2 regions of the Kitasatospora sp. NPDC056731 genome follow, and region 1 is predicted to be linked to the other one. Evidence: riboswitches for the same ligand, from Rfam matches in the RefSeq annotation. Region 1 holds a riboswitch; the other holds the start of a gene.

Evidence for each region. A riboswitch is a leader RNA that binds a small molecule or an ion and turns the genes downstream of it on or off. The one in region 1 is predicted to bind glycine.
Region 2: linked by a shared signal. The riboswitch ahead of gcvP (aminomethyl-transferring glycine dehydrogenase) and the one ahead of gcvT (glycine cleavage system aminomethyltransferase GcvT) in region 1 are both predicted to bind glycine.

The regions. Positions count from the first base shown of each region.
Region 1 covers NZ_JBFBNR010000014.1:171,168-175,574, forward strand. The annotation lists gene gcvH (glycine cleavage system protein GcvH) at 1-209, opposite strand, end outside; gene gcvT (glycine cleavage system aminomethyltransferase GcvT) at 424-1,545, opposite strand; glycine riboswitch at 1,777-1,882, opposite strand; gene AB0R04_RS17480 (enhanced serine sensitivity protein SseB C-terminal domain-containing protein) at 2,069-2,911, shown strand; gene AB0R04_RS17485 (enhanced serine sensitivity protein SseB C-terminal domain-containing protein) at 3,029-3,952, shown strand; gene AB0R04_RS17490 (ABC transporter permease) at 4,395-4,407, shown strand, end outside.
Region 2 covers NZ_JBFBNR010000062.1:13,544-17,950, forward strand. The annotation lists gene AB0R04_RS35610 (DUF2382 domain-containing protein) at 157-648, opposite strand; partial or broken gene AB0R04_RS35615 (PRC-barrel domain-containing protein) at 1,039-1,353, opposite strand; glycine riboswitch at 1,577-1,680, shown strand; gene gcvP (aminomethyl-transferring glycine dehydrogenase) at 1,917-4,407, shown strand, end outside.

The sequences.
Region 1 (4,407 bases):
AACAGGTCGCTGACCGACTTGGTCGACTCCAGCTCGCCACAGGACTCGCCCGCGGTCACGTCGGCGCCGACCTCGGGCAGCTGCACGTAGACGATGTCACCGAGCGCGTCGGCCGCGTGGGCGGTGATGCCGACCGTGGAGACACCGCCCTCGATGGCGGTCAGCCACTCGTGCTCCTTGGTGTACTGCAGGTGCTGGGGGTTGCTCATGGCGTCATTCTCCAGGATGGGAAGCGGGTACGACGAAGCGGGCCGCCGCACGGACGGCTTCGACGCGGATCAGGCGTGGTTCAGGCATGGGATCAGACCTGGGTCGGACCTGGGTCGGACCGGGATCAGGCGTGGCTCAAGCCTGGGTCGGGCGTGGTGACAGGCCCGGGTCTACGGGGAGGGCGGGGCCTCGGCGAGCGGAGGCCCCGCGGCCTCAGCGGGCGCGCTTGTAGAACGGCAGCGCCACGACCTCGACCGGCTCGTGCTTGCCGCGCACGTCCACCGCGACGGCGGTGCCGGGGGCGGCGTGGGCCGCGTCCACGTAGGCGATCGCGATCGGTCGGCCCAGGGTCGGCGACGGGGCGCCCGAGGTGATCCGGCCGATCGGGGCGCCGTCGGCGGAGACCACGGTGTACTCGGCGCGCGGGACGCGCTTGCCCTCGGAGACCAGGCCGACCAGCACCCGCGGCGGGTTGGCCTCGGCCGCGGCGGCGGCCCTCTCCAGCGCCTTGCGGCCGACGAAGGTGCCCTCGTTGGTGGTCTTGTCGAAGCGCACGACCCGGCCCAGGCCCGCGTCGAACGGGGTCAGGTCGGTGGAGAGCTCGTGCCCGTACAGCGGCATGCCGGCCTCCAGACGCAGCGTGTCGCGGCAGGACAGGCCGCACGGGACCAGGCCGCGGCCCTCGCCGGCGGCGGTCAGCGCCTGCCAGACCCCCTCGGCGTCGCCCGGGTTGCAGAAGATCTCGAAGCCGTCCTCGCCGGTGTAGCCGGTCCGGGCGAGCAGCACGTCGCGGCCGGCGACCTGGGCCGGGAGGATCGCGTAGTACTTCAGGCCGGGCAGGTCGGCGTCGGTGGTCCCGGCCAGGATCGCGGTGGCCTCCGGGCCCTGGACGGCGATCAGCGCGTAGGTGTCGCGGTCGTCCGTGACGACGGCGTCGAAGCCCTTGGCGCGGGCGATCAGCTCGTCCAGCACCAGCTGGGCGTTGGAGGCGTTGGCGACGACCAGGAAGGCGTCCTCGCGCAGGCGGTAGACGATCAGGTCGTCCAGGATGCCGCCGTCCTCGGCGCAGATCATGGTGTAGCGGGCGCGCAGCACGCCCAGCGCGGAGACGAAGCCGACCAGCGCGTGGTCCAGCATCTCGCCGGCCTGCGGGCCGGTGACGGTGATCTCGCCCATGTGGGAGAGGTCGAACAGCCCGGCCCGGGTGCGGACGGCGAGGTGTTCCTCGCGCTCGCTGCCGTAGCGCAGCGGCATGTCCCAGCCGGCGAAGTCGGTCATGGTCGCGCCGAGGGCGCGGTGCAGCGCGTCGAGCGCGGTGAGGCGGAGGGACGACATGGCCTGGAACTCCTCGGTCTGGGCACTCATGGGTGCACGCGCCGGAACCGGACCCGCTGGGGGGCCGACCCTGCGCGCGGGCATGCGGCGGCGTGGGTCTCCCCATCTGTCGTCGAACCTGAGAGCTTCACCGCCCACCTGCCCGCAGCTGTTTCCAGCATCCAGGACAGCATGGTGGCTTGCACCGTGGGTGGGCGCGCGACAGGGCCGTGCGCCACTTTCCAGATGTGCCTAACCCGTGCGGTAGGGGGGCCTGAGAGATTCCGGGGAGGAGTTGCTCCTTCGGCGCCGGCTGTGCCGCCTGACGGGGCACTCCGGGCTCTCCCGCGCGGGTTCGAGCGGCCGGTATGGAGTTGTCGGTCCGCCGGCGCGCCGCGCCGTCGAACGCGCACATCATGGCACGTCCGCGCCGACGACGGGAGAGGGGACCCGGTCACACCCCGCCACCTCGGGCACAGCCCTAGACTGCTGCGCGTCGGCGCAGCAGAGGGCGGCCGACCGGCAGAGGGCGGATCAGGCGCGCATGGGGTACCCGGTGGAGCAGCAGCAGGGGTGGGGCGGGCCGGAGTCGGCGCCGCCGGGCGGCGGGTGGCCGGCCAACGAGCTGGAGCAGGTGCTGACCGCCGCGCTGGGCGACCCGGGTGCGACGCCGCGGGTGGTCGAGGTGCTGGCCCGCAGCCAGGTGTGGATCCCGCTGCCGGCCGGCGGCGACCCGCAGGGGCCCGCGCTGGACCTGCCGACCATCGAGCTGGCCGGCGAGCCGTACGTGCCGGTGTTCTCCTCGCAGGAGGTGTTCCTGCGGCAGGCGCCGGGGATGGCCTTCGCGGTGGCGCCGGTCTGGGAGTTCGCCCGCGGGCTGCCGCTGGGCGTGGGCATCGCGGTCAACCCGGAGGCGGCGGTGGGCATCCCGGTGCCGCCGCAGGGTGTGGCGGAGCTGCGGCGCGGCCCGCGCGAGGAGCGCCTGGCCGACCAGGAGCAGGGCCGGAACCAGGAGCAGAGCCAGAGTCAGGGCCAGGGGCCGGAGGCGCCGACGGGTGGCCGGGTGGCGCTGCGTGAGCCGGTGCCGGGGGAGGATCCGGAGCACTTCCTGGCCGCCTGCCGGGCCGAACTGTCCGCGCTGCCCGGAGTGTTGTCCGCGCGGCGGGCGCTCGCCAGCATCGAGGGCGAGCCGACCGTGATGTTCGTGGGCGTCCAGCTGGACCAGGCGGCCCCGGCCGACCCGGGCGCGGTGAACGAGGCGCTCGGCCGTGCGCTGGGAACCGCGCCGCTGCCGGGGGGCGTCCACCTCGTACTGCTCGATCTCGCCGATGACCCGGTGGTCGAGTGGCTGCTCACCCGGGTACTCCCTTTCTACGCGCGGGGTTGAGCGGGGTTCGTATCGGAGGCACGTCGCCGTGGCGGTGGCCGGTGCCGCGCCATAGGGTGCGTGCAGACGGCCGACGGGCCGGCAGGCTTGAGGAAAGAGGCGCGGCGAGGTGGGCGCATGAGTGCGGGAGCGGTAGCGGGCGGTGCACCGGGGCCCTGGGGCCAGGCGCCCGCCGGGCGCCCCGGAGCGGATCCGGGCGCGCTGGAGCGCACCCTGCGCGAGGTCGCGCCGGAGCGCTACGAGGCGTACGAGCAACTGCTGCACGCACTGGCCGACGGCCAGGTCTGGATGCTGCTGTGGCACGGCACGCCGGGCAGCGCGGACGCCCAGTACGGGAACATGGAGATCAGCGGCCACGGCTACGCGCCGGCCGTCACCTCGTCCGAGCAGCTGGCGTCGTCCGGCTGGGCGCGGGCCCACGAGGTCATCTCCGGGCGGGAGATCGCCGCTTCGCTGTACCGGACCCGCTGGGGGCTGTGGCTCAACCCGCACGCGCCCGGCGGCGGGGTCGGGGTGCCCTGGGCGGACCTGCGGCGGATCGCCGCGGGCCTGGAGCGGCTGCCGGCCGGGCCGTTGAAGCTGAGCGAGCCGCAGCTGAACGCCCAGCCGTTCTTCGCGCTGCTGGAGCGGCAGGCCGGTGAGGTGCGCGCGGTGCGGGCGCTGCGCCGGGCCTGGGTGCAGCCGGCCGTGGGGGAGCCGTACCTGGCGATCGGACTGGAGCTGTACGAGAGTTCGCCGCCGGCGGTGGAGGCGGTGCGGGCGCTGATGCAGCGGGCGATCGCGGTGGCTCCGGAGGGGCTGGCGGTGTCCACGGTGGCGATGGCGGACGAGTACGACCCGGTGGCGCTGTGGATGCGGGCGCACGCGCGCCCGTTCTTCGACCGGGAGGCGGGCCGCCCGCCGACCGGCCCGTACCCGCCGGTGCCGCCTCCGCCGTACCCCGCGCAGCAGGGGCCGGGTTACGGCTACGGCACGCAGCAGCCCCCGCAGGGCTGGACCGGGCAGCCGCAGCAGCCGTGGCCCGGATACCCGGGGCGCTGACAACCAAAACCTTTTTCCAGAAGCCGACTTGATCTTGCATCAGGTCGGCTTCGGTGCTTTCCGGACGAACTTCCGGCCGGTACCGTCGATCACCTTGACATGCCTGATACAGCCGTGTGAAGAGGGATATGCCGAAGGCGTAGGAGGTGCATGCGCACAGATCACAGTTGGGCATCTGTCGGTTGTCAGGGCTGGCGCAAGCGAGTTCGGATGGCAGAGAGTTCTGCGCAACGCACCGCGCGTACTGGGAACCCCACGAAGGTGAACGCGCACGCCGACCGCCAGAACCACGCGAAGCCCATCCCGCGTTGGGGCAGTACCCGTGCACGACGTACTGCCGCGAACACCCGTTCCAAGCACCTCCGCACGTCCGCAGCCGTACCGCCGAACCGGTGACCGGCGCCCGTGGGCCGGCCACCGTCGGCGAGGGGACCAACTGACCATGACCGCACCCA
Region 2 (4,407 bases), on a different contig from region 1:
AATGAACTGAAGTAACCATGCCGGGAGATACTTCAGAGTGTCAAATATCCAGTGGTGACGCTTTGGCAAAATCGAAGGATTCCGGCCGGGCGGCGACCGGGACGGGGCATGCCGAGGGCCCCGGACCGAGAGGTCCGGGGCCCTGGGGGCGAGGGGTCAGGCGAACGGGCGCAGCACGGCCGGGCGGGGGGTCTCGGCCACCGGGGTGGCTGCCGGGGTCGCCGGGGCGGCGGCGGTGTTGTCGTGGACCTCGACGTGCTCGCGGCGCAGCTCGTCCCGGATCACCTCCTCGGCGGTGTAGCGCTCCACCACCAGGCGGACCCGCTCGATCGGGGTGAGGTACTTGCGGACCACCGGGCGCTCCTCGCGCAGGGTGACCTCCTCCACCGCCTCGGCGATCTCCTTCTCGGTGAGCGAGGCGCGCTCGGCCTCGCTCACCGGCATCCGCTCCACCCGGACGCGCTCGCGGACCACCGGGACGCGGCGCTCGACCTGCTCGCTGGTCACGTACTTGCGCAGCTTCGCGGTGCCCACGATGTGCCAGTCCGTGGTGATGTCCAGGCGCTCCTCGCGGCAGGTGATCTCCACCGGGCCGTTGGGGGACGAGGTGGCCGGGCCGGTCGAGCGCTCCGAGACCGGCGCGGCCATGACCGAGTTCGTGGTCGCGGTGGTCGTCACGACCGGGGCGGGCTGCGGCTTGGGCTCGGTCGTCGTGGGGGTCGCTGCGGGCGCGGGGGTGTTGAGGGTCCGCACGTTGACCTCCGTCGCGGTGCCGGTGGGGTCGGCAGGGGTGGTGGTCGGGACGGGGCCGAGGGAGTGGAAGGTGATGGGCTTCACGGGCTCGGCCGCCGAGGTGGTGCCGAAGTCGAGGTCGGGCCGCGTCGGTCGGTCACCCTCGCGGCCGATGGGCCGGTCACCCTCGCGGCCGATGGGCCGGTCGCTGCCCCGGTCGGCTGGGCGGTCGCCGTCCCGGCCGATCAGCCGGTCACCCTCGCGGCCGATGGGCCGGTCGGCGTCCCGGCCGACCGGCCGGCCGTTCGCCGGGGTGTCCAGGCCGTAGTAGCGGTAGAGCTGGAGCTCCTGGGCGGGCGACAGGTGCTGGCCGACGCCGAAGTCCGGCGACTCCTTCACCAGCGACTTGTCGTACGGCACCCGGAGCTCGTCGCCGGAGAACTCGCTGGTGGTGAGCGGGACGAAGGCGTCCCGGCCGAAGATGCCGGTCCGGACGGCTGCCCACTCCGGCTGGCCGGTGGCGTCGTCCAGGTAGACCTCGTCGACCGTGCCGATCTTGTCTCCGTTGCGGTCGACCGCCTTGTGGCCGATGAGGTCCCGGGGATCGATGTCGGTTTGCACTCTTTCCTCCAGTGCGCTGCGCCTGCGGAACTCCCGCAGGACCGTGGCCGGAGCACCCGTTCCGCCTGCCACTTCACACCAAAGGCCATGAATCGGACGGGCGCGACCGGGGTGCGCCGGACGGGCTTCGGGCTGGACCGTCCGGGGGACGCGCGTAGACCCGGAGTGACCCGACGCGGCCGTGATCAGGGGGCCTGCCGCTGGTACCCTGGGCGGCGACCGCCGAGCCCGCTCGGGAGAGTCCCCGGCCACGGAAAGCGCTGGTCGGGGCGCCGAAGGAGCAACTCCTCCCCGGAATCTCTCAGGCATCCGTACCGTGTGGGGTAGGTCACTCTGGAAAGCAGGGCAGGACCGTCGGCAGGGAGCCGACGGCCACCACCCTCACCGACGGTGCAAGCCGGCGGCGTGCCACAGCGCGCCGTGCGGGTGAAGCTCTCAGGTCCCGATGACAGAGGGGGAGGCCTGTCGGGTTCGCCCGCCCGGGTCGAATCGCTGTCCGCAGCGGCTCCGGCCGGTCGGCGTGCGCACCCCCGCCGGTCCGTGACCAGGAGGCCTCGACCACCATGAACGCCCAGCCGAACGCGGGACGCCCCACCGGCGCCTCGACCCTCACCGAGCTTGAGCTGGCCAGCCCCTTCGAGAACCGCCACATCGGCCCCGACGACGCCGCGCAGCAGAAGATGCTGGCGTCCATCGGCTACGGCTCGCTGGACGAACTCGCCGCCACCGCCGTTCCCGAGGCGATCCGCTCCATCACCGGCCTGGACCTGCCCGGCGGCCGCAGCGAGGCGCAGGTGCTCGCCGAACTGCGCGAGCTGGCGAGCCGCAACCAGGTGCTCCAGCCGATGATCGGCCTGGGCTACTACGGCACGTTCACCCCGCCGGTGATCCTGCGCAACGTCATGGAGAACCCGGCCTGGTACACCGCCTACACGCCGTACCAGCCGGAGATCTCCCAGGGTCGCCTGGAGGCGCTGCTCAACTTCCAGACCCTGGTCTCCGACCTGACCGGCCTGCCGACCTCCGGCTCCTCGCTGCTCGACGAGGGCACCGCGGCCGCCGAGGCGATGGCGCTCGCCCGCCGCGTCACCAAGGTCAAGGGCGGCGTCTTCCTGGTCGACGCCGAGACCCTGCCGCAGACCACCGCGGTGATCAACACCCGCGCGGTGCCGACCGGTGTCGAGGTCGTCGTCGCCGACCTGTCGGAGGGCATCCCGGCCGAGATCGCCGAGCGCGGCGTCTTCGGCGTGCTGCTCCAGTACCCGGGCGCCACCGGTGTGGTCCGCGACCTCGCCCCGGTCATCGAGCAGGCGCACGGCCTCGGCGCGATCGTCGCGGTCGCCGCCGACCTGCTGGCGCTGACCCTGCTCGCCTCGCCGGGCTCGCTCGGCGCCGACATCGCCTGCGGCACCTCGCAGCGCTTCGGCGTGCCGATGGGCTTCGGCGGCCCGCACGCCGGCTACCTGTCGGTGCGCGCCGAGTACGCCCGCTCGCTGCCCGGCCGCCTGGTCGGCGTCTCGGTCGACGCCGACGGCAACCGCGCCTACCGCCTGGCGCTGCAGACCCGCGAGCAGCACATCCGCCGTGAGAAGGCCACCAGCAACATCTGCACCGCCCAGGTGCTGCTCGCCGTCATGGCCTCGATGTACGCCGTCTACCATGGCCCGGACGGCCTGGCCGACATCGCCCGCCGCACCCACCGCTACGCCGCCGCCCTCGCCGAGGGCCTGCGGGCCGGCGGCGTCGAGCTGCTGCACGGCGAGTTCTTCGACACCGTCACCGCCGTCGTCCCGGGCCGTGCCGCCGAGATCGCGGCCGCCGCCCGCGCCAACGGCGTCAACGTCCACCAGGACGGCGCGGACCGGATCTCGGTCTCCACCGACGAGACCACCACCCGCGAGCACCTGGCCGCCGTCTGGGCCGCGTTCGGCGTCCCCGCGGTCGAGGTCGCCGAGGGCGCCGACGCGCTGCCGGCCGCGCTGCTGCGCCAGGACGAGTACCTGACCCACCCGGTCTTCCACAGCCACCGCTCGGAGACCGCCATGCTGCGCTACCTGCGCCGCCTGTCGGACCGGGACTACGCGCTGGACCGCGGCATGATCCCGCTGGGCTCCTGCACCATGAAGCTCAACGCGACCACCGAGATGGAGGCCGTCACCTGGCCGGAGTTCGGCCAGCTGCACCCCTTCGCGCCGATCGAGCAGGCCCAGGGCTTCCTCAGCCTGATCCGCGAGCTGGAGCGCCAGCTGGTCGAGGTGACCGGCTACGACGCCGTCTCGATCCAGCCGAACGCGGGCTCGCAGGGCGAGCTGGCCGGCCTGCTGGCCGTCCGCGCCTACCACCACGCCAACGGCGACACCCAGCGCGACGTCTGCCTGATCCCGTCCTCCGCGCACGGCACCAACGCGGCCTCCGCGGTGATGGCCGGCATGCGCGTGGTCGTGGTGAAGACCCTGGTCGACGGCGACGTGGACGTCGAGGACCTGAAGGCCAAGATCGAGCAGCACCGGGACAGCCTCTCCGTGCTGATGGTCACCTACCCGTCCACCCACGGCGTGTACGAGACCCAGATCACCGACATCTGCGCCCTGGTGCACGAGGCCGGCGGCCAGGTGTACGTGGACGGTGCCAACCTGAACGCCCTGGTCGGCCTCGCCAAGCCGGGCAAGTTCGGCGCGGACGTCTCGCACCTGAACCTGCACAAGACCTTCTGCATCCCGCACGGCGGCGGCGGCCCGGGCGTCGGCCCGGTCGCGGTGCGCGCCCACCTGGCGCCGTACCTGCCGAACCACCCGCTGCAGCCGGAGGCCGGCCCGGCCACCGGGGTCGGCCCGATCTCGGCGGCGCCGTGGGGCTCGGCGGCCATCCTGCCGATCTCCTGGGCGTACGTCCGGCTGATGGGCGGCGAGGGCCTCAAGCGCGCGACCCAGGTCGCGGTGCTGAACGCCAACTACATCGCCAAGCGGCTGGCACCGCACTTCCCGGTGCTCTACACCGGCCCCGGCGGGCTGGTCGCGCACGAGTGCATCATCGACCTGCGCCCGCTGACCAAGG